Regions from separate parts of the Bacillus sp. AL-1R genome, predicted to be linked through region 3. Evidence: predicted binding sites of a transcription regulator. Region 3 holds the regulator's gene; each other region holds the start of a gene.
What was found. Region 3 encodes Rex, which represses fermentation and respiration genes when NADH is low (regulators of the CRP and FNR family bind a similar motif). Its sites were predicted from a motif close to TTGTGAAATATTTCACAA; they were not measured.
Positions count from the first base shown of each region.

Region 1: a site for Rex is predicted at 4,252-4,269, ahead of pflB (formate C-acetyltransferase). Genes of this name have one in related genera too.
Region 2: a site for Rex is predicted at 1,063-1,080, ahead of ACSBO6_RS02435 (formate/nitrite transporter family protein). Genes of this name have one in related genera too.

Region 1 covers NZ_CP197469.1:3,727,590-3,733,925, forward strand. The annotation lists gene ACSBO6_RS18010 (GNAT family N-acetyltransferase) at 1-407, shown strand, start outside; gene ACSBO6_RS18015 (YfhE family protein) at 476-601, shown strand; gene ACSBO6_RS18020 (hypothetical protein) at 708-887, opposite strand; gene pflA (pyruvate formate-lyase-activating protein) at 1,065-1,814, opposite strand; gene pflB (formate C-acetyltransferase) at 1,911-4,136, opposite strand; gene ACSBO6_RS18035 (ATP-binding protein) at 4,523-5,416, shown strand; gene ACSBO6_RS18040 (vWA domain-containing protein) at 5,436-6,336, shown strand, end outside.
Region 2 covers NZ_CP197469.1:518,280-524,615, forward strand. The annotation lists gene ACSBO6_RS02430 (GDSL-type esterase/lipase family protein) at 1-75, opposite strand, end outside; gene ACSBO6_RS02435 (formate/nitrite transporter family protein) at 190-993, opposite strand; gene ACSBO6_RS02440 (DUF2573 family protein) at 1,242-1,505, shown strand; gene ACSBO6_RS02445 (proline dehydrogenase family protein) at 1,695-2,612, shown strand; gene ACSBO6_RS02450 (YuzL family protein) at 2,791-2,931, opposite strand; gene ACSBO6_RS02455 (3-hydroxyacyl-CoA dehydrogenase/enoyl-CoA hydratase family protein) at 3,183-5,564, shown strand; gene ACSBO6_RS02460 (acetyl-CoA C-acetyltransferase) at 5,586-6,336, shown strand, end outside.
Region 3 covers NZ_CP197469.1:4,198,241-4,211,163, forward strand. The annotation lists gene ACSBO6_RS19910 (NCS2 family permease) at 1-52, opposite strand, end outside; purine riboswitch at 225-324, opposite strand; gene guaA (glutamine-hydrolyzing GMP synthase) at 683-2,218, opposite strand; purine riboswitch at 2,367-2,469, opposite strand; gene ACSBO6_RS19920 (DMT family transporter) at 2,659-3,006, shown strand; gene ACSBO6_RS19925 (DMT family transporter) at 3,008-3,328, shown strand; gene ACSBO6_RS19930 (peptidoglycan recognition protein family protein) at 3,379-4,137, opposite strand; gene ACSBO6_RS19935 (hypothetical protein) at 4,288-4,689, opposite strand; gene ACSBO6_RS19940 (ATP-dependent DNA ligase) at 4,916-5,767, shown strand; gene ACSBO6_RS19945 (hypothetical protein) at 6,264-6,794, shown strand; gene ACSBO6_RS19950 (anti-sigma factor) at 6,841-7,563, opposite strand; gene ACSBO6_RS19955 (RNA polymerase sigma factor) at 7,560-8,135, opposite strand; gene groL (chaperonin GroEL) at 8,394-10,019, opposite strand; gene groES (co-chaperone GroES) at 10,078-10,362, opposite strand; gene ACSBO6_RS19970 (CPBP family intramembrane glutamic endopeptidase) at 10,638-11,309, shown strand; gene ACSBO6_RS19975 (redox-sensing transcriptional repressor Rex) at 11,349-11,975, opposite strand; gene ACSBO6_RS19980 (ABC-F family ATP-binding cassette domain-containing protein) at 12,137-12,923, shown strand, end outside.

The DNA.
Region 1 (6,336 bases), 470 kb from region 3:
TGATATCAAGAACAATTTTAGATGAGTGGGGTAACCCTATTGGTAACATTTCTTTACATGATATTGAAGATGGATATGGCTTTTTAGGGACATGGTTAGGCAAACCATATCACGGAATGGGTTATAACAAACCAGCAAAAGACGCTTTCTTCCATGAGTTATTTCACGATTTAGGAATAAACTCTATTTTTATGCGAATTCGTAAAGTTAATAAACGCTCTTTTTATGCTGCAAGTAAACTACCATACGCATCATTAGCAAATGAATCACGTAAAAGTTTATATGATGAAATTAATCAAAATGAGGAAATATACGATTTATTTGAAATCACCAAAGATAATTATTTATTGCATACAATGCGTGAAGATTACCAACAACATGAAGTTTCACATTTAAAAGAAGCATAATTTAGTATACTAGCCACAAAAATTGGAGAAACTTACTAAGGATTTTATAACTTAGCGAGGTGTTTTTTGTGGATAAACGAAAAGATAAAACGAGACGTAATTTAAGTTCTACCCAAGAAGTATTATATGCAAAAGAATTTAAAAGAGCTGATCGTGCTGCAGGTTATACTAATTTTAATGGCATAGGCAAATAATTCTATTCAAAAAGGCTTTCTTAGGAAGCCTTTTTTGTTTTTCTAGAATAACTTTAACATTAGTAAAAAACATTATAAATATCTTTCAAAATTTACAATATCATATTTAAATTTCACTTGATTCAATAATATAAATCGAAGAGGGTCTAACATAATAGTCTTTACTAAGTTTTTCTTTTATTCGATGCATTTCATCTTCAATTTTTTCTCCTCGAACAAAAGATCCCCCTTCGATAGCATTTTGATCATCTAGTAAAACATACCACGAAAACCGAAACTCCTTCATAAAAATTCACCCTTTAAACTAAGAAACTATAAATAACTATTTTTCATTATATTCACTAACCTCAAATTTATTTTAGTCAATCGTCTAAATAATCATAAAAAGCTTATAAAATAAACTGTCCTTTAAATGTTAGACGCCTACTAACATTTAAAGGACAGTTCAATTTAATTAGTTTTATTAACAAGTTTGCAATTCCTTCATTTGAGTTAATAGTTGATAAGCATGATGAACACTTTCATTAGATGGTGGCTGAATATCTTTTAGGGGATATTTTAATCCTAATGCTTCCCATTTATAGACTCCTAATTGATGATATGGTAAAACTTCTACTTTTTCCACATTGCTTAATTTGCTTATAAAGTCACCTAGTTTAATTAGATTATCTTCTGAGTCGGTGATTCCAGGAACTAGGACATGTCTAATCCAAACCGGGATATTTTTCTTATCCAAGTACTTTGCAAAATTTTTAATCTGCTCATTTGATTTCCCCGTAAGTTTTATATGTCTTTTCTCGTCAAAATGCTTTAAGTCCAATAATACTAAATCAGTGTATTCTAATACTTCGTCTAATTTTAAAAGAAAGTTTGGATCAGTACTGAAACATCCACCAGATGTATCAATTGTTGTATGGATCCCCTTTTTTCTGCAAGATTTAAACAGTTCTAATAAAAAGTCTAATTGTAATAATGGTTCTCCTCCACTAACCGTAACCCCCCCCCCAGATGATCTCATAAATGGAATATATGTCTTGATATCCTTCATTAATTGATCAACTGACATTTCTTTACCTGCTCCAATTTTCCACGTATCTGCGTTATGACAATATTGACATCTTAATAAACAACCTTGCGTAAAAATGACATATCTAAGACCTGGTCCATCGACAGTTCCACAAGTTTCAATTGAATGTATATTTCCTGAAATCATTGTCATTCTCCTTTGAACAATTTATTCCTTATTTAGTAAAAACAATAAAAGCCTAGTGAAGCATGTCCCCCACTAGGCTTGGAACACGAGAGATTTTTACATAGAACCGTGGAAAGTTCTATTTATTACGTCAATTTGTTGTTCCCTAGTTAATTTTATAAAGTTAACTGCATAACCCGAGACTCGAATTGTTAATTGTGGATATTCTTCAGGATGTTCCATCGCATCCATTAATGTTTCTCGATTAAATACATTTACGTTTAAGTGATGACCACCTTTTTCTGTATATCCATCTAACATTGCTACTAAGTTTAATATTTGTGTACTCTCGTCCTTGCCTAAAGCTTTTGGAACAATTGAGAAAGTATTTGAAATTCCATCTTGTGCATCTTCATAAGGTAATTTTGCTACTGAATTTAATGACGCTAGCGCTCCATGTGTATCGCGTCCATGTAACGGATTAGCACCAGGAGCAAATGGTTCACCTGCTTTTCTTCCGTCTGGTGTGTTACCTGTCTTTTTACCATATACAACATTAGAGGTAATTGTTAGCACTGATGTTGTATGAATTGAATTACGATATGTTTTATGCTTTCTTACTTTTGCCATAAAGCTTTCAACAAGTTCTACAGCAATATCATCTACATCATCATTGTTGTTCCCGTATTTTGGATATTCTCCCTCAATTTCAAAATCAACAACAATTCCATTCTCATCGCGAATTGTTTTAACTTTTGCATGCTTTATAGCTGATAATGAATCGGCACATACTGAAAGTCCTGCAATCCCCGTTGCCATAGTACGTTTTATATTTGCATCATGTAACGCCATTTCAATTCGTTCATAACTATATTTATCATGCATATAGTGGATACAATTTAATGTATTCACATATAAGCCGGCTAACCAATCTAATAAAACATCGAACTTAACTTTTACTTCTTCATAGTCAAGATATTCAGATGTAATCGGAGCATACATAGGTGCTACTTGAGCTTTTGACTTTTCGTCTTTACCGCCGTTAATTGCGTATAATAATGCTTTAGCAAGATTTGCACGAGCACCAAAGAATTGCATTTGTTTACCAATTGTCATAGCTGATACACAACATGCAATACCATAATCATCACCATATTCCGGGCGCATGATATCATCATTTTCATATTGAATTGAGCTAGTTTTAATTGACATTTTAGCGCAATATTGTTTAAATCCATCAGGCAGTTTTGCTGACCAAAGGACAGTTAAATTAGGTTCTGGTGCTGGTCCTAGGTTATCTAAAGTATTTAAAAAGCGAAATGAGTTCTTCGTTACAAGCGGACGACCATCTATTCCTATTCCACCGATTGACTCTGTTACCCAAGTAGGATCGCCAGAAAATAACTCATTATAATCAGGAGTACGAGCAAACTTGACTAATCTCAATTTCATTACAAAATGATCGACTAATTCTTGTGCTTCTTGCTCAGTTAAAGTACCTTCTTCTAAATCACGTTCAATATAAATATCTAAAAATGTTGAAACTCGTCCTAAACTCATAGCGGCTCCATTTTGCTCTTTAATTGCAGCTAAATAGCCAAAATATAGCCATTGAAACGCTTCTTTTGCGTTTGTTGCAGGTCTAGAAATATCAAACCCATGTTTATTTGCCATTTGTTTTAATTCATTTAAAGCACGTATTTGTTCATTTAGTTCTTCACGATCTCTTATTACTTCTTCTGACATAACACTTGTTGTTCTATTTAATGTTTCAATCTTATCTTTAATAAGTTGATCTACCCCATATAATGCTACTCTTCTATAGTCACCTATAATTCTTCCACGACCGTATGCATCAGGTAGACCTGTAATAACACCAGAACGTCTTGCAGCTTTCATTTCTGATGTATAGGCATCAAATACACCTTGATTATGTGTTTTTCTATATTCTGTAAAGATCTTGCTTATTTCATCATCAACTTTATATCCGTAAGACTCGCATGATGCTTCAGCCATTCGAATACCACCAAACGGTTGTAATGATCTTTTGAAAGGTTTATCTGTTTGGAATCCAACAATTTGTTCTAATTCTTTCTCTAAGTATCCTGGTTCATGTGAAGTAATCGTAGATACAATTTTCGTATCCATATCTAAAACTCCACCATTTTGACGTTCTTCTTTAGATAGTTTAAGTACGATATCCCATAGTTTGTTAGTTGCATCCGTTGGACCTGAAAGAAAAGAGTCATCCCCAACATAAGATTTAACGTTTTTTTGTATAAAGTCCCTTACATCAATCTTTTTTTCCCATCGCCCAGTTTCAAATTGTCTCCATTGTTCCATCGTATTACTCCTCCTCTTTTTGCATATAATACAGAAAGTTTTTTAAGTATATAACAGATTACGTAACTAATTTATCATAGGATGAACTGAAACAATCGTTTATAATATGAACAAATTGTGAAATGTTGAACAAAGTGACAGAAATGTTAACTCACATTAACCTTTTATTCTTTCCACTAAATTACAGTTGCTTCATATATCTAGTAATTCACTCAGAAAACTTTCTTGTTAAACAACAAACTGTTATACTCAATAGATAGTAACTGTATTAGCAAATTTATGAAAATTTGTGGACAAGACATTCACAATCCAAATATGCGATAATACTATGGTTAATACAAAAATGAACAATCCATTTGAACAATGTTTATATAAAGGAGCAATTTATGAATACACAACTTAATCTTTCTAGTTCGATAAATGAAAAATTAAATTTAATATATAATGAACAAATTCAAAAAGTTCTAAATGAAGAGCAATTATTAATTGGAACGAAACAATATGTTTCGCAAGATAAAACGATTTTAGAAGATGCAATTACTGCCCTTCTACTTGGTAAAAATATATTATTAAAAGGGCCTACAGGTAGTGGTAAAACGGTTTTAGCTGAGACCTTATCAAAATTACTCTATCAACCGATGCATAGCATAAACTGTTCTGTCGATTTAGATTTAGAAGGAATTGTTGGATATAATACAATTGCTTCTAATACAAATGGATCGGAAGTAGTTTTCGTCGATGGGCCTTTAATGAAAGCAATGAAGAAAGGTCATATTTTATATATCGATGAAATTAACATGGCAAAACCAGAAACATTACCATTACTACATGGTGCACTTGATTATCGAAAAATGATTACCAATCCATTTACTCAAGAAGTAGTAAAAGGTGACGAAAACTTTAGAGTAATTGCAGCTATAAATGAAGGTTATGTAGGAACAAGCGAATTAAATGAAGCTTTAAAAAATCGCTTCATTATTATAGATGTTCCATATATTAATGGAGAATCATTACTTCAGTTATTAAAAGATGAATCTGAACTAAAAGATGAAGAACTACTGAAGAAATTCACAAGCTTTTCAAGCGATTTAATTCCATTAGCAAGTGAAGGCAGAATTAGTGAAGATGCAGCAAGTATTCGTGGTGTTCTTGACGCATGTGATTTATCTGTTCATATACCAGTACTTCGAGCAATTGAACGCACGATTATCGCTAAATTATCTGATGACATTGAGCGTGAGACTGTTAGAGAACTAGCTGAAAGTTATTTTCTTTCTTGAAATGAGTGATGATTAATATATGAAACAAATCATTTTTAACAATAAAAAAATCGACGCTTCCACTTTTCTTCAAATGGAAAATTTATCGATTTCTCTTTCGAAAGATCGTAATTCATTTTTAGAATTTGATTTCCAAGCGTATTACGATGATGAAGAACAAAAATTTACTGTCAGTCACTTTTGGGATACACAAGAGCATCGTACCCAGTTACAAGGTTTGAAATCAGATGTTTATTTAAAAGCTTTAGGTAATAAACATTATTCAGATTTTAGTGAGTTCAAAGATACACTAAAGGAACTACAAGAAACTCATTTAAAAAGTTTTTTTACACAGTTGTTTGTCCTTTTAGAAGATATCCGACTTGAAGAACTGATTATTTTGCAAAGACCAGGTACAAGACAATTATTTTCTACGAGAAAAAAGATATATAGACATTATTTTCAATCACAATTCAAAGCAAATGAAATGCGTAATTTTCATTTAGATCAATTATTTTGTTTAATTTATCTCTCACTTACTTCTACTCAATTAACTTATCAAACGAATGAACAACTCGAGGATATTTTACCTATCCTCTTTCAAACGTTTGAAGCTAAGAAAACAAGTGATATTTCTTCTATTGTATTTAGTGTGCAGCAAAGATTACTCTCACAGTATAGGGAAGATATGATTCACACATACTTTGGCTATTTACCACTAAATAAAAATAACGAATTAGCATCATGTAATAGTAAGGTAAAAGAACTTCAAAATGACGACCAGCAAGAGGGTCTTGATGAAAGAAATAGCGAAGATGAAAGATTATCAACTTGGCATAGAGAAAGTAAAAATAATGAAACAGATGATAATTTTTTACGATTTGAAGTTGAAAGTGGAACAAAAACTTCTATAAAAGCCAATTTTGCACGAGAAGAAGAGG
Region 2 (6,336 bases), 780 kb from region 3:
GAAGCCATATGATAATAAAAGAAAACATAGTAATGAAATGAACATGATAAATCGAACAAAATGATTGTATTTCAAATTTTACACCACCAAAAAAGGAAAAATTTTCTTTATAAAATCATTATTACCATAATAAAATTAGTTTTGCACGAAAAAACCTGTCCACAAAAAAATGAGGACAGGAGATTAGGGTTACGAGACCCGTTTTAATTCTTTTACTTCTAATTTTTGTTCATTATTCAAGAAGTAATATGCCACTCCAACACCAACTGAACCACCAATAATATTTCCTAATGTAACAGGAAGTAAATTATGGTATACATCACCAAACGTAAAAGGCACATCGTGAGGCAGAATAAATGATAATGTAAAGACAGCAATATTTGCGATACTATGTTCATAACCAGAGAAGAAGAAAGCAAAAACTAATAAAAAGATCAGGAGCATTTTTGCGAAATCATCTTTGAATCTTGTAGGTAAAAAACAAGCAAGACAAACAAGCCAATTACATAGAACACCTTTAAAAAATAAGGTTGAAAATGATGCGTGAATTTTATGGTCAACTACACTTGTTAAAAAATGATTAGCAGGAAAATCTTTTGCTAAACCTGTAAAAAAATAAATAATCGCAAAAATAAATGCACCAATGATATTACCGGCGTAACATGCAATCCAGTTTTTCACTAAATCTTGTTTTGTAGTTTTTTTAGCTAATGTAGAGAAGGTAAAATACATCGTATTACTTGTAAATAATTCACCACCACCATAAATAATCATAATTAAAGCTGTAGAGAAAGCGAGTGGATAAGCGACTGTTGAAAATGGTGAATTTTGCAATCTAAATAATTCAGCTAATTTTAAACAAACGATCAGAATAAAGCTTATATAAATAGAAGCTAAGGCAGCACGAGTTAAATATTTAATTAAGCTTTGGTCCAGTATTTTCTTTTTTTTAAGAGCTAAATCAATACAGTATTTTATACTAACTTGTTCCAAATTGTTTCACTCCCTATGTACTTTTTGTTTCACACAAACATAGTATACAAACAAAAAATGATCGTAAGTTTGTGAAAATATGAACAAATTATGAAAATGCACAGATAGATACGCTTTATTATTTATACTTTACATTTTTTAATAATCATCTAAATAGTGGTTGAAGATATAATATAATCTCATAGTAAACAGTTTTAGGTAAAAAAAGGAAGATTCAACTTAACAATAATATGGAGAGGTGATTTCGTTTGGAAAATGAATTTGAAGGAAAATTTGATGCGTTACTAAAAAAATATACGGAATTGTTATTAGGAGATTGGTCTGAGGAAAAACAGGCAAAAGTGGAAAAGTGGGTTATGTATACATACATATCAAAATCAATGCCCGCATTAGTAAAACATTGGAATGATACATATCCGCAAGCTAAAGATGAAGTTGTTCATTTAATAAAAGAAATAAAAACGCTAAATGACCAGCATAGAGAAGCTTTAGCGAATAAAAATAAACAATAAATTTTATCCATAATTTTCAAAGATGACGGCACCTATTAATTATGATAATATAATATCAAGTAAGGGCATACATTTTTCAATAAACAAAATTCGACAAATTATTAAAAAATTGTTTTAACAAATTTCATTAGATGATACATTAGTAATAGATAGAGAGAAAAGAATAGTTAAATTTTTGGGGGTAGAGTAATGGAACAAGTTATGAAGAATGCTTTTTTATTTATGTCTAAAAATAAGTTTTTAACTAAAATGGCTAAAAAGTATGGCCTAAGATTTGGTGCAGCTCGTTTTGTTGCAGGCGAAACAATCGATTTAGCTACAAAAGTTATTAAGGATTTAAATAAAAAGAATTTAAAAGTAACAATTGATTATCTTGGAGAGTTCGTAGATACAGTTGAAGAAGCAAATGAAATGGCTGATCACTGTATCGAAGCAATTGAGGCGATTGGAAAAGAAAAATTAGATTCACAATGTTCTCTTAAAATGACTTCAATGGGACTTGATATTTCTGACGAGCTAGTTTTAGCAAATATGCGTCGTATTTTAGAAGCAGCTAAGAAAAGTGGCGTATTCGTTACAATCGATATGGAAGATTTCTCTCGCTGTGAAAAAACAATTCGTATCTTTAAGCAATTAAAATCAGAGTACGATAATATTGGAACTGTTATTCAAGCTTATTTATACAGAACTGAAAACGATATTAAAGATTTAAACAGTTTAAAACCAAACTTACGTCTAGTAAAAGGTGCTTATAAAGAGCCTGCAGAAGTAGCATTCCCAGACAAAAAAGATGTGGATGAAAACTTCAAAAAAATCATTAAAATGCACCTATTAAACGGTAACTTTACTGCAATTGCTTCACACGATGAAGCAATGATTGAGTATACAAAACAATTAGTAAAAGAGCATAATATTCCTAACGATCAATTTGAGTTCCAAATGTTATACGGAATTCGTACAGAGCGTCAATTAGAACTTGTTAAAGAAGGATATAATATGCGAGTTTATGTTCCTTATGGTACTGACTGGTACGGTTACTTCATGCGTCGTCTAGCAGAACGTCCTGCAAACGTTGCATTCGTATTAAAAGGTATGTTCAGTAAATAATTATTAAAATTAAAGAGGCTAACTAAAAAGGATTGAGTGAGGATCCTTTTTAGTCAGCCTTTTTCTCTTTATACAGGATTTTCTTGTGATAAGTAGTTAGTAGTAAAACAACATTATTCATATAAATGATTGAATATGTAAGGTCCTAGTTTTGCTATTAAATTTGAGTGAAAATTGCTTAATGACCCATATTTTTTTTACCGTACTGCTGATTGTTACTTTGTCTACCTTTTTCTTCTCTTTGATCTCCATGACTTGCATTACCTTGAACACTTGCTGCACTAACTCCACCCTTTGATGGATTTCTTTCACGTTTCATATCTTATCACCTCCATTTCTTAGACTAACCTATTTAAATAAACTTATTAGTAAAAAAATGGAGTGTAATAAAAAAAGCAGAGGAAGAATATTAATCGTAATAAAATTTTTTGTTAATTCGAACTTTTTGTTTATTGCGAAAAATAAGAATTTATCATATAGTGGAAGTAGAGGGCTCATTGATAATGGATTGTTTTATCCAGAAAGTGAATGAGTATTCATTCAAAGATATGAGGAGGAGAAATGCATATGATCCAAAAAATTAAAAAAGCCGCTGTACTCGGCTCAGGTGTGATGGGATCTGGTATCGCTGCACACTTGGCAAACATTGGAATTCCAACATTATTACTTGATATTGTCCCAAGAGAACTATCTGAGGAAGATGCTGCAAAAGGTCTAACTACCGACTCCAAAGAATTTCGTAATCGATTTAGTCAAACGGCTATTCAGAAATTATTAAAACAAAAGCCAGCTCCTCTTGCATCTAAGAAAAACTTAACGTTAATTCAAGCAGGTAACTTTGAAGATGACATGAGTCGTTTAAGCGAAGTTGACTGGATTATTGAAGTAGTTGTTGAAAATTTAGCAATTAAAAAACAAGTATTAGCTAGTGTTGATGCGTACCGCAAACCAGGCTCAATCGTGAGCTCAAATACATCAGGTATTTCAATTGAAGCTATGTCTGAGGACTGTTCGGATGACTTCAAGAAACATTTCTTAGGCACTCACTTTTTTAACCCACCACGTTATTTAAAATTATTAGAAGTTATTCCTACTAAACATACATCTGAAGAAGTACTTACATTTATGAAAAGTTTTGGAGAAGACGTTTTAGGCAAAGGCGTTGTATTAGCAAAAGATACTCCAAACTTTATTGGAAATCGGATCGGAACTTATGGATTACTTGTAACTGTACAAGAAATGCTAAAAGGCGGATACAGTGTTGGAGAAGTTGATTCAATTACTGGTCCAATGATTGGGCGCCCTTCTAGTGCTACATTCCGTACATTAGACGTTGTTGGATTAGATACATTTATCCATGTTGCAAATAATGTTTATGAGCTTGTAGAAGGTGAAGAAAAAGAAGTATTTAAAGTTCCAGAATTTATGAAGGAAATGGCAAAGCGTAATTGGCTTGGAAGTAAGTCTGGGCAAGGATTCTTCTTAAAACAAGGTAAAGAAATCTTAGAATTAGATCCAAGCACATTTGAATATGGAGAAAGAAAAAGCTTGAAAACAGCTTCAACTGAAAGCATTAAGCAAGTTAAAGGCTTAGCGAATAAATTGAAAGCGCTTGTATACGCTGATGATCGTGCAGGTAATTTCTTATGGAGCATTATTAGCCCAGTATTAGTGTATTCAGCTGAATTGTCTGATGAAATTTCTGATAACATCGTCGGAATTGACCAAGCAATGAAGTGGGGATTTGGCTGGGATTTAGGACCATTTGAAATTTGGGATGCTATTGGTGTATCTAAATCGGTCGTACGAATGGAAAGCGAAGGCCTAACTGTACCAAATTGGGTTAAGAATATGATCGATAGTGGAAACGAAACATTTTATAAAAAAGACAATGGAGTTACTAGATTCTATCATAATGGTCAATATGAAGAGCTAGTAAGAAATGAAAAAGAAGTTAAGTTAAGTGTTTTAAAAGAGCAAGGTCGAATTATTAAACAAAATTCAGGTGCAAGTTTAATTGATCTTGGAGATGGAGTTGCATGTTTAGAATTCCATACAAAAAGCAATGCAATAGGTATGGATATTACACAAATGATTAACTTCGCAGTTGATGAAGTTTCAAAAAATTATAAAGGCTTAGTTATTGGTAACCAAGCTAAAAACTTCTGCGTTGGTGCTAATTTAGCAATGATATTAATGGAAGCGCAAGATGACAACTATTTTGAAATTGAAATGGTTGTTAAAGGATTCCAACAAGCAATGATGAAAATTAAGTATTCAGATAAACCAGTAGTTGTAGCTCCTTACGGTATGACACTAGGTGGTGGTACTGAAATTTGTTTACCAGCAGCTAGCGTAGTTGCTTCTTCTGAAACTTATATGGGCCTAGTTGAAGTTGGAGTGGGCTTAATCCCAGGTGGGGGCGGTAGTAAAGAGCTTTACATTAAACAATTAAAACAGTTTCCAGAAGGTGTTGAGTTTGACCTACAAGCTCTTGCAAATCGTGTATTTGAGACAGTTGCAATGGCAAAAGTATCGACTTCAGCTCAAGAAGCATTTGAAAATGGTTTCTTAAATCATGATGATCGCAAAGTATTTAATGCAGATCACTTAATTTATGAAGCAAAACAACGAGTACTTGAGTTATATGAAGCAGGTTATAGCGCTCCGATTCGTGAAAAAGTACCGGTAGTAGGTGAGTCTGGTTATGCAACTTTATTAGCTGGTGCAAACTCAATGTACTATTCTGGCTATATTAGTGAACATGATTTAACAATCGCTAAAAAATTAGCGTATGTAATTGCAGGTGGAAAAGTGCCATTTGGAACGTTAGTTGACGAAGAGTATTTATTAAATATTGAACGTGAAGCATTTATAAGTTTAATTTCTGAAATGAAATCTCAAGCGCGTATGCAACACATGCTTGTAAAAGGAAAACCGTTACGTAATTAATCGAAAGATGGAGGGAAGAACATGAGAGAAGCTGTTATTGTAGCGGGTGCGAGAACACCTGTAGGTAAAGCGAAAAAAGGATCACTAGCAACAGTTCGCCCAGATGATCTAGGGGCATTGGTTGTAAAGGAAACATTAAAGCGTGCGGGTAATTATGATGGTCCAATCGATGATATTATTTTTGGTTGCTCATCCCCAGAAGCTGAACAAGGATTCAATATGGCACGTAATATTGGAGCGTTAGCTGGATTACCTCATTCAGTTCCAGGAATTACGGTGAACCGTTATTGTTCTTCAGGTCTACAAAGTATTGCTTATGCAAGTGAACGAATTATGTTAGGTCATTCTGAAGCTATTATTGCGGGCGGAGCAGAGTCAATGAGTTTACTTCCAATGGGAGGACATGTTGCTCGTTTAAATAGTAGATTAGTAGAAAATGCTCCAGAGTACTATATGGGGATGGGGCATACTGCTGAACAAGTTGCCAATCGCTATGGCATTTCAAGGGAAGACCAAGATGCTTTTGCAGTACGTAGTCATCAGCGCGCAGCAGCGGCTATTAAAGAAGGGCGTTTTGTTGATGAAATCGTACCAGTGGATGTAACGCTACGTACAGTTAACGCAAACAATAAATTAGAAGAAAAGAATTTTACGTTCTCTCAAGATGAGGGTGTTCGTGAAGGTACATCTTCTGAAGTATTAGCTAAATTAAGACCAGCATTTAATGTGAGAGGTTCAGTAACGGCTGGAAACTCTTCGCAAACAAGTGATG
Region 3 (12,923 bases):
TTTCTTGACGAAATGATGTGCCTAACTTGTTGAACTCAAAATAATTACTGATACGTTCTTTCATGTGATCCTCCTAAGTTTTAGTCTTAAAAGTCGGTCTCTATTTTATGAAATAGAAAAGGCACTTTTACACAAATGGTAAAAGCGCCTATCACGAGCAGTTTCATTCTGAACTTATTAACCCTAGAATGGTAGAAAAATAGCAAAATAATAGGGTTAATAACTTTCAGAAATCATTACTTCGTAGTCCGCCATATTACGGTGGCGGGTAGAGACGCTAGTCCATATTCACTAGCCTATACGACAAGTTATGACAAATAATTTATTTAATTTACATACTTATATTACAATCAGTTTTCATTAGTGTCAACAAAAAAACGAACATTTTTTACGAAATATTCGTTTTCGTTCGTTTTTACCATATTTTAGCTATATTGTTGAACTTAATCATTTGGATTTAAAAAATACTTAGGAGAAAAAATAGCTAAGTATGATAAAAAAATATATGCATTCTCCTTCTCTCCACCACTATATACATGGTACTACTTTTTAACATCTAAATAATAGCACGATGTATTTTAATAAATTGGAACTATATGTTACAAAATGAAGTCTAATTGGTGTCCAATTTATAAAAAAAAGCCATAAACCTTGTAGATCAAAGGTTTATGGCTTTTTTTTATTATTCCCACTCAATCGTTGCAGGTGGCTTACTAGTGATATCATATACTATACGGTTTACGTGTTTAACTTCATTTACAATACGAGTTGAGATTTTTTGAAGTACATCCCAATCGATACGTGCCCAGTCAGCAGTCATTCCATCGATTGACGTAACTGCACGAATACCTACAGTGTAATCATACGTACGTTCGTCACCCATTACACCAACACTGCGAATGTCAGGTAATACTGTGAAATACTGCCAAATTTCTTTATCTAAACCAGCTAAAGCAATTTCTTCACGTAAAATTGCATCTGATTCACGAACGATTTCAAGTTTTTGATCAGTAATTTCTCCTAATACACGAATTCCTAGACCTGGTCCTGGGAATGGTTGTCTCCAAACGATTGCGTCTGGAATTCCTAGTTCCGTTCCAACTGCACGTACTTCGTCTTTAAATAATGTACTTAAAGGCTCGATTAACGTGAATTGCATGTCTTCAGGTAATCCACCAACATTATGATGTGATTTAATCGTTTGAGCTGTAGCCGTACCGCTCTCGATAATATCTGTATAAAGAGTTCCTTGAGCTAAGAAATCCATGCCTTCTAATTTTGCTGCCTCATCGTCAAATACATAGATGAATTCATTACCGATAATTTTACGCTTTTCTTCTGGATCAGAAACACCAGCAAGTTTACTTAAGAAGCGCTCTCTAGCATCTACTTTAATTACATTCATGTGGAAGCCTTCGCTAAATGTCTTCATAACACCTTCAGCTTCATCTTTACGTAATAAACCGTGGTCAACGAAGATACATGTTAATTGATCACCAATTGCTTTGTGAATTAATACTGCAACTACTGAAGAATCAACACCACCGCTAAGTGCACAAAGTACCTTTTTGTCACCTACAGTTTTACGAATATTTTCAAGTTCAACTTCAATGTAGTTTTTCATTGACCAATTTGCTTCACATTCACAAATATTGAATACGAAATTCTTTAATAGATCATTTCCATATTCAGAGTGACGAACTTCTGGGTGGAATTGTACACCATACATTTTTTTAGCTTCGTTACTCATTGCGGCGATTGGGCAAGAAGCACTAGTTGCATCTACAACGAATCCTTCTGGTTGTTGAATTACTTTATCACCGTGGCTCATCCAAACTACGTGGTCTGATGGTAGGTCTTTTAATAAAGCAGACGGATTTTGAATATTTAATTCTGCTTTACCATATTCACGTTGGTCAGCTCTAGCTACCGTTCCACCGAAATGTTGCGTCATTAACTGCATACCGTAACAAATACCTAAGATTGGAATTTCTAAATCAAAAATTGCTTCATCACAGAAAAATGCATTTTCACCATATACACTATTTGGTCCGCCAGAGAAAACAATCCCTTTAGCGCCCATTTGCTTAATTTCCTCTGCAGTTATTGTATGTGGACGTAATTCACTATAAACCCCAAACTCACGGATACGGCGTGCAATAAGTTGGTTATATTGACTTCCAAAATCTAGTACTACAATTGTGTCATGTTGTTGCAAAACGGTCACCCCATCTATATATATTGAATTAACGTATCAGTTAAACTGATACTATTTTTCCCCAAAAAAAATAAAAAAAGCCGATTTTCTCCTCTTTTTACATACGAAAAATACGTATAAGAAGGCAGAAAATCAGACTTAAAGTAAAACAAAGTCAGACTGCCTTCATAGTCAGGGCCTGTTACGGTGCCCCGGTAGAGACTCTCGACCCATATTGTCGAGGATATATGAAGAATAATGACGAATATTGTATTATTGTCTCATTCTAACAATGTATAATTTTTCGGTCAAGGTATTTCAATGCATAAAAAAAATAAATTTTTGTGTAAACGTTGCAACTTGTCATGAATAAAATTATAGTGTATCTTTTAACTAACGAACGGTAGGTAGTTTACCAAAACAAAATCATTTATTTAATCTTCTATAAGGAGGGATTATTTATGAGTTGGATTTACTTAGTTATAGCGGGGTTTTCCGAAATTGCTTGGGCATTTGGACTAAAATACTCTGAAGGATTTACAAATTTGTTACCAACAACTTTAACGATAGCTGGGATCTTGTTCAGCTTTTATTTATTTTCAAAAGCAATAAAAGATATTCCAATAGGCACTGCCTACGCAGTTTTTACAGGTATCGGAGCTGCTGGGACAGTTATTATTGGAATGATATTTTTAAATGAATCAGCATCGCTATTAAAAATTATTCTTGTCATTGCATTATTATCTGGAATAATTGGCTTGAAATTAACTTCAGGTGATAACAAAAATGAAAAAGGAGATGCAGCATAAAATGGCTTGGTTATTTTTATTGATCGCGGGTTTGGGGGAAGTTGGCTTTGTCATCTTTATGAAGCTATCTAATAATTTTAAAAAACTTAACTACTCCATTTTGTGTATTCTCTCTGGATGGGCTAGTTTTTACTTATTATCAAAGGCCTTAAAGGTTATACCTGTCGGAACAGGTTATACAATTTGGACTGGTATAGGTGCCGCTGGATCTGTTTTAATAGGCATGTTGTTCTTTAATGAATCACGTGAATGGAAGAGGCTGCTATTTATCACATTAGTAATTGGATCTGTTATTGGTTTAAAAATCATCTCACCTCATTAAAAAAATTCCCTATTCGAAATCGAAATAGGGATTTTTTCTTTTATGTGATATTAAAACAGCTTGGCCCAAGTGTTTTTTCCAACAATTCCATCGACAACTAGTCCATTTCTTGCTTGAAATTTTTTTACTGCATTTTCAGTAACTGGTCCAAAAATTCCATCTGCTGTTATATTAAGTTTTTGTTGAACCTTTTTTACAGATTCACCTCTTGATCCTTCTTTTAAAATACCAGGGTATGGAATTGAATCTGTTTGAGTTTTCGGGGGATTTAAGATCGCATTCACTTGTGCTTTAAACTCGTTGAATCGATCGGGGTGGTCTATGAAGGGTTTTGGGCATGGCTTATGTGTTATGTCATAATGTCTTACAATGTCATTTGCAGTTAGTTTAAACATCTTACACAATTCAGCAATTACTCTGATTGTACGTGTTATTGTAAATTGTGAAATCGCACCATCCTTTTCGACACACATTTCAACACCAATTGAAAGCTTATTTGCATTCGGAGCGAGTTCATCCACTCCTCTATAAACTCCACCATTACTATTTCTTTCATAATGATCATTTGCATGATACGCTACCTCATCAAGTGGAATAATACAGATTGCCTCTTTGGAATCAACAAATATATGAGCAGATGCATATGTTTTATTTTTTATCGCTATCCCATTAAAATACCTTTGGTGACTTTGTGCACTTGCCCCCGGATTGGCTGTCCAATGTAGCACAATTTTTCTAACTTCCTTCAATTTTATTGACGGCCTCGTATACTTGTTCATCGAAATAAAATCATTTCTCCAAGTTGCCAAAATTAGCACTCCTTTTCATTAATTGCATATCCGAATACTTGGACATGTATACTATTACATTATTCTAAAAGAGAAAATTCGTTACATATAAAAAGAGAGTATTAGATACTCTCCTAATTTTGTATTATTTAATCCTTTTACCAAAACTAATTACTTTTTTAGTGGTTTAACATATATTGCTTGTGATGAGTTAACAGATATACATCCATCCAAATCCTTCTCTTTTAATAACCCCAAATTTAAAGCCGACTTGATTTTATCTCCATCTGGCTTTTTTACAACTTGTATTAAATCGGAAAGGTTCAATTCTTCTAATTTATTAATTGTCTTCTCCTCATTAAATTTCTCTTTTTTTCTTATAATTCGTTCAAGTTTTAGGTTATTAATAATTAGCTCACCTTTTTCATTCGTTCCAACTTGATGATCAAAGTATCCATGAAAAATTTTTTGCAATTCTTCTAACTGATTTTCAATATCCTTCTTTTTTTGACTCAAATCATAGTACTTATTCAACATTGGTTCCGTAATTTTGAAATTATTTTTCCTTCCCATTTCATAACACCACTTTTCATAAGAAGATAATTTATCATATTGTGAAATTAGACGAGTTATGACTTGAAATACACTAGAAATAAAAGTACATTAACAAGTGGAAGAGTAAAAATAGAGGGATTTATAACTATATTAAAAACAAAAATTTGTGTTATATATATTTAAATAAAAAAGAAAGGAATCTTGATTATGTTGGTAAGCAACAATCATGATAGCGAAATGAAAAATGTTTATTGAGCCAATGCTATTACAAAATGCTGATAAACCATTTGACTCTGATCAACATTATTTTGAATTGAAATCAAATGGTGTTCGAATGATGCTTGAAAGGCAAAATGGAAAGAATAAACTTTTTAATCAAAATGGTACCGAGATTACGGAGAGAATCCCTGAACTCGAAAATATCGACTTAGATGATTGTTACTTAGACGGTGTTTTAGTTTGTTATAATGAAGGCAGAGAGGATTTTGAAGCGGCAACCAATCGTGTAAGTTTTATTCAAGAATCAAAAATATTACAAGGAAGCAAACAATTTCCATTAACATATATCGTTTTTGATATTTTACGTCTTAAAAATAATAACTTAATGAAAGAACCTTTATCTTATCGAAAAAAAATCCTTTCAGAAACATTAGTTGATCAAGAAACAATCAAAAAAAGTTTTTATATCGAGTCGGAAGGTGAGATGTTTTTTGAGCAAATTAAAACTCTAGGGCTTGAAGGTATAGTAGCTAAATCAAAAGATTCAACTTATATACCAGCACATCGATCACTAAATTGGTTAAAAATTATTAACTGGAGATATAGTAATTACTATATTACAGGCTATAAAAAACAAGGAATGGGATTATTAATCTCTGAATTAAAAAATGGTGAGTATGTAAATGTAGGGTTAGTCGAGTTCGGTATGAATACTGGCCAAAAAACAGCATTCTTTAGTCTAACGAAACATATAAAAACTGGGGAAGACAAAAATTATATTTTTGTAGAACCATTTGTCAGATGTGTGATAAAAAATAGGGGGCAATTAAATAGCGGAGAATTAATTGAACCTATATTCCATGATTTTGTTGTTTAAAAAATTACCTTCTTTATAGTACCAAACCATCCCCTTTTAAGTAGAAAGTATTAGTAGCTTTTTACTTTCTGAAGGGGGTTTTTTAATTCTATCTAAAAAGTATCCATAATACTATCAACCAAAATGGTATAGAAAATAAGAGACCAAAAAGGCATCCTCTATATAAACCAACCTTCATCTAAATCATCCTTAAAAAAATTATTTGATCTATTCATACTATCGCATCACAAGCTCTTGCTTTTATTAAACTTACTATACATATTTAATCATTATATAGTCAATGAAGTCTGAGTATTATATAAACCAAATTTAAAGATTTAGTTTAACTCTTCTCATTCTCGACTACTCCAAATGTAAATAATCGAATCCCACTTGGATTACAAGTTCAGTCTATTTTGATTAAGTTTTTAAAAAAAATACATTTCCGTTCAAACCGTACTAACATTTATTCCGTTACCTTTAATGAAACTTAAAATTTAGAAGGAGATGTATGTTAATGAGAAAAATTCGTTTTACATTTTTAGCAGCTATGTCGTTATTTTCAATAATTTTATTTAGTGCAGTGGCATTTGCTGCGAGTGATTTTACCCAATTTGGATTTCCAAAAGTAATTGCTGAAAAGAAAATTGAATCAGGTGCAGCTGCAAAAATTAGTCATAGTGGAATAAAAGTTAATATTCCTAAAGGTACGTTTAGTAATGATGTTGTTTTTCAAATACTTGAAGGGAAAAATAGTACTTTCCAAACAAATGCCCCAGAAGGTGAAAAAGTGATTATGAATTTTGCATTTAGAGTGGTAGATTCTAAGACAAATGAAATTATTGTTAAATTTAATAATCCAGTTATGTTCAGCTTTAAAGATCAGGATATCAATGATGGAAGCATATACTATAATGTAAAACAAGACGGCAGTATTGCGAGGAATTCTGAACCGGCTGTGATTGAAGGTCGAACTTTGAGTCACGCAATTGGAGGAGCTCCTGTTGGGTGGTTAATAACTTCACCTACAAATAGTATTAAAAAGTAATAAACTTAAGCCCATGGTTCCTAAACTGAATCATGGGCATTTTACTTTATGTTCCTAAAATTTTTTTCCCACGTGGCTGGATACTATTTGCATCTGGTTCGAGCGAAATACCGATTGCTTCAAAAGACTGATCATTTTCTTTTAATACGTAACTAAGAAAACCATTACCATTTTTATCAACATGAAAAGTCCCCGCACTTCTTCGCTTTCCATCATGTATTAGCCAAGCTTGATAAGCCTCAGTACCTTTTGTAGTCTCAAGCCCACGTAGTTTGAATACTATCTGTTTTTGAGAACCTTTCTTGTAAACCCACGCATCTCCTCTTGCTAAATTTACTGCTGGATTGGTTGATCTTAATGAATAGACTTGAACAACATCTGTTGGTGAAATTGCCTTTTTGCTTACTTGAGCTAATTCTTGTTTAAGGTGAAGATTATTCCATAATAAGCCAACAAAAGAAAATAGTATTATAGCAGCTGCCAAACCGTATAGAAATTTGCGAAGATGTACTATTGAATTTTTAGCAGTAGAATGATTAGGTGGAAAAATATAATTCATTACTTCTTCCTTTAAATCTGTGGGAATTTCTACATCATCCAAAGTTAATGGAATCACATTCCACGCCTCCTCCATCTCTTGGACTTCCAAACGGCAACGTTCACAATTTAAAATATGTTCTTCAAATAAAAGCTTTTCTTCTTCTGTAACTTCTCCGAGCATATATGAGACTAGATCATTGGAAAATGAACAACCTTTATTATTAGTCATTTTTTCATTCCCCCTAACTCTGGTTCCATCCTATTTCTTAATACTTTTAGTGCTTGATGTAATCGACTTTTAATCGTACCAATAGGTTCTTGCTTCATCTCAGCTATTTCTCTAAGTGTATATCCTTCCCAGTATAGCCACTGAATTAGCTCGATTTGGCTATTTGAAAGGTATTGATAGGCATGCTGTATTTGTTCTCTAAGAACCTTCTTAGACAATATTTCGGCAGGATTATTGGATGGATATTCTGGTATCTGCTCCAATTGTTCCTGTCCAATTGGTACTAAAGCAGTTTCTTTTTTCTCCTTACGATGATGATCAATAGTGATATTTCTAGTAATTGTAAGTAGCCAATTTACAAAATGACCTTTCTTTGGATCATAAGCATTTTTTGTTGTCCAAATTCTCATAAATACAGCTTGGACGATTCCCTTTGCTTTCTCAGGATCCTTCGTTGATTTCAAACTAAACGAATAGACAACTTTAATATATCGGTCATATAATTCTTCTAGTGCAGGCCGATGTTTTTCTTTTATTAATTGCATCAATTCAGCGTCACTCATTTTTTGCATAAAAAAGGCAAGCCCCCCTCATTATTAAAATGATTCCTTTTAATAAGTAACGAACAATAATGAAAAACGGTTTGATTTTATAAACTAAAATTTTTATAAATTTAGTTTTAAAAGACATAAAAATCCCCTATAGATAAACAGTTAAGAACATCATATCATGCTAACTTTTTCTTCTGTCTACCTATAGGGGAAGATCCTATCAATTACGATTATTTAACAAACAAAAAAACCCTTGATCGCTCAAGGGTTTTTTCTGTATTACATCATGCCGCCCATGCCCATGCCGCCCATGTCAGGCATTGCTGGAGCATTTTTCTCAGGGATATCAGCTACTACTGCTTCAGTTGTTAAGAACATAGCTGAAACAGATGCTGCGTTTTGAAGTGCAGAACGTGTAACTTTAGTTGGGTCAACGATACCTTCTTCGATCATGTTTACCCATTGTCCGTTAGCAGCATTGAAACCAACGCCAACTTCTGCATTTTTTAATTTCTCAATAATTACTGATCCTTCTAGACCAGCATTTGTAGCGATTTGACGAACTGGAGCTTCAAGTGCACGTAATACGATGTTGATACCTGTTGCTACGTCACCTTCTGCTTCGATTGCAGCTACTTTATTAAATACGCTCATTAATGCAGTACCACCACCAGCTACAATACCTTCTTCAACTGCAGCACGTGTTGAGTTTAATGCATCTTCAATACGTAATTTACGCTCTTTTAATTCAGTTTCAGTTGCAGCACCAACTTTGATTACTGCTACTCCACCAGCTAATTTAGCTAAACGCTCTTGTAATTTTTCGCGATCAAATTCAGAAGTAGTTTCTTCTAATTGAGCACGGATTACGCCGATACGTCTTTGGATTTCTGCAGTTTCACCAGCACCTTCAACGATTGTAGTGTTTTCTTTTGTTACTACAACTTTTGAAGCACGACCTAATTGAGTGATGTTAGTTGTTTTAAGATCTAATCCTAATTCTTCTGTAATCACTTCACCGCCAGTTAAGATCGCGATATCTTCTAACATTGCTTTACGACGGTCACCGAAGCCAGGAGCTTTAACAGTAACAGCATTGAACGTACCACGTAATTTATTTACGATGATTGTTGCTTGTGCTTCACCTTCAACATCCTCAGCAATAATTAATAGTGGCTTACCTTGTTGAACAACTTGCTCAAGTACTGGTAAGATTTCTTGAATGTTAGTTACTTTTTTATCTGTGATTAATATATATGGATTTTCTAATTCAGCAACCATTTTCTCTGAATTTGTAACCATGTAAGGAGAAGAGTATCCACGGTCAAATTGCATACCTTCTACTACTTCTAACTCAGTTGTGAAACCTTTTGATTCTTCAAGAGTAATAACTCCATCGTTACCAACGCGCTCCATTGCTTCAGCAATTAATTGTCCAACTTCTGGATCCGCTGAAGAAATTGCAGCAACTTGTGCGATTGACTCTTTGCCTTCAATTGGTTTTGAGATTGTTTTTAATTCTTCAATTGCTACTGCAACTGCTTTTTCGATACCTTTACGGATACCCATTGGGTTTGCACCAGCAGTTACGTTTTTAAGACCTTCACGAATCATAGCTTGCGCTAAAACTGTCGCAGTTGTTGTACCGTCCCCAGCAACATCATTTGTTTTGCTAGCAACTTCCGCAACTAATTTAGCACCCATATTTTCAAATGCATCTTCTAATTCAATTTCTTTAGCGATTGTAACACCATCATTAGTAATTAATGGAGAACCGAATTTTTTCTCAAGAACTACGTTACGTCCTTTTGGTCCTAAAGTTACTTTTACAGCATCAGCTAAAGCGTCTACACCACGTAACATTGCGCGACGTGCTTCTTCACCAAATCTAATGTCCTTTGCCATGAAAATGACCTCCTTATAATTTAAAAGATATATTTTTTAATTTAAGTATTTTATTTTATTAACCTATAATTGCAAGAATATCGTTTTCGCGAAGTACTAAGTATTCAGTACCGCCGTACTTAACTTCTGTTCCTGAATATTTAGAGAAGATAATGCGGTCACCTACAGATACTTCTAAAGCAACGCGCTCACCATTTTCAAGTACTCGACCAGTACCTACTGCAACAACTTTGCCTTCTTGTGGCTTTTCTTGTGCACTACCTGGTAACACGATACCACTAGCAGTTTTTTCTTCAGACTCAACAAGCTCAATTACAACACGATCACCTAATGGCTTTAACATGCGTAATACCTCCTCAATAATCAAATCATTATTTTTTTAGCACTCATGTGTATTGAGTGCTAACACAATTAATAGTTTAAATAATATTAAAAAATTTTGCAAGCCCGAAGCAGGCACTTTTCTTGTCGAAATTTAATAAGTTTTATTTATCAACTATCAAAAGTAAAATAAAAAGTGAAAATTTCTTTTAAGAAACATAAGAAACGAGTAAAATATGTACGTGTTGTTATAAACCTTTTTGTTATGAAAAATATCAACACAAAGGAGCTATTGTATTGAAAACTAGAGATTTATGGATTTTATTAACGTACGTCGTTCTTCAATATTCAGCGGTATTCGGAGTTCCCTTTTTATTAAAAAGTAACTTATACGTTGGAGTGGATCGGAAAACAGCTTCTCTTGAAGCGGTGGCATTATGGGGTTGTATTAGTTTCGTAACTGGATTAATTATTATACTTCTCTTATTACACAAGCCCATTTATGAAGGAATAAAGAGTTTTAAAACTAATTATCGTACAATAATAAATTGGGTTATTTTAGGTTACTTCATAACAATGCTAACTCAAATTGTTTGTAATTTAATTTTAATTTATGTACTTGATTTACATAAGGGCTCAGAAAATACTCAAAATATCATAAACATCGCTAAGCTTAATCCAGCTTTTATTGTCATACCAAGTCTAGTTGCACCAATTTTAGAAGAAGTTATTTTTCGTGGAATTATTTTTAAAAGGCTTTATAATCGTTTACCATTTATTATTTCTGCTGGGATTAGTTCAGCGATCTTTTCACTTATGCATGGAGACTTACCCTTCTTTTTGTCATACTTTCTAATTGGTTTTGTATTTTGTTACCTGTATAAACGAACAAACTCAATTTTGGTTCCAATCTTAACACATATGTTAATGAACTCTTTTGTTGTTTTTCAGCAGATTAATTTACATTAAAAAACCCCCAAGAGGGGGTTTTTTATATATCCAGTAATTTTATTGTTGTAAAAAATATGCCAATGTTTGCAGTTCAACTGCTAAGTCTATATGATGAATGCGAATATGTTCTGGTACACTAATTCGTGCAGGTGTGAAATTTAAAATTCCTCTAATATTTTTTCCATTTAATCGATCAGCTATTGATTGTGCCACTGGTGCAGGAACAGTTAAAATAACGATTTGAATATCTTCATTCATAACTTCTTCTAGATTTTCTAAATTATAAACAGGTACTCCACCTATTTCAGTACCAATTTTATTTGGATCAATATCAAATGCCATCTCAATTTTTGTATTATTATTTTTTATAAAATTATAGTGTAAAAATGCAGTTCCTAAATTACCAACACCAATTAATGCAACTTTCATAACTTCATGCTGGTTAAGCGCTTTCGAGAAAAAAGTTAATAAGTAATTTACATTATATCCATAACCTTTTTTACCTAGTGCCCCAAAATAAGAAAAATCTCTTCTGATTGTAGCGGAATCTACCTTTACTGCTTCACTTAACTCTGCTGAAGAAACTCTTTGTTTACCTGATAAAGACAAATTCTTTATAAAACGGTAATATAAAGGTAGACGTTTAGCAGTAGCTTGTGGAATTTTAATTTGTTCCGAATCCATTTTTTAATCCCCCACTTACTGTAATTCTTTTTACTATGGTGTGTAATTTGACCTTATTTTAGTAATAAAGTACTTGTTCTAATGTAAAATATACACTATATTTAAGAATTTTGACAGTCTACAGTTACATAGATAAAAAATTTTGCAATGAGGTGTTATCAATGATTCTTTTACAAGTAAATAATGTCTCAAAGTATTTTGGTAGTGACATTATACTTTCAAATATAAAATTAGAAGTTCAAACGAGTGATCGAGTTGCCATTGTTGGACGTAATGGTGCTGGAAAATCTACATTATTGAAAATCATAGCAGGTGAAATATCCTATGATGGCGGCGAAATAAATAAGCCTAAAGACGTTACTGTAGGATACCTAGCCCAAAACACTGGTTTACAGAGTGATAAAACGATTTGGGAAGAATATTATTCTGTATTCAATCATTTAGTAGAAATGCAAGATAATATGAGAAAACTAGAAGTTAAAATGACTAAGGAGGAAGTCTACTCTAATCAATCCGTTTATGACAAGGTTATGAATGAATATGATCATCTACAATATACATTTAAAGAAAACGGCGGTTACCAGTTTGAAGCAGATATTCGTTCAATCATTAGTGGTTTAGGTTTTAGTAATGAAGATTATGAAACAAAAATCTCTTCATTAAGCGGTGGACAAAAGACACGCCTAGCATTAGGTAAGCTATTACTGACAAAGCCAGACTTGTTAATCTTGGATGAGCCTACGAACCATTTAGATATTGAGACCCTTAGTTGGTTAGAGCGCTACTTACAGTCATATCCTGGCGCAGTATTAATCGTTTCCCATGATCGATATTTCCTTGATCAAGTTGTTAATATTGTTTATGAAATATCTAATCATAAGCATCAACGATTTGTTGGTAATTATAGTAAGTACCTTGATTTAAAGGCAGCTCAATATGAACAAGAAT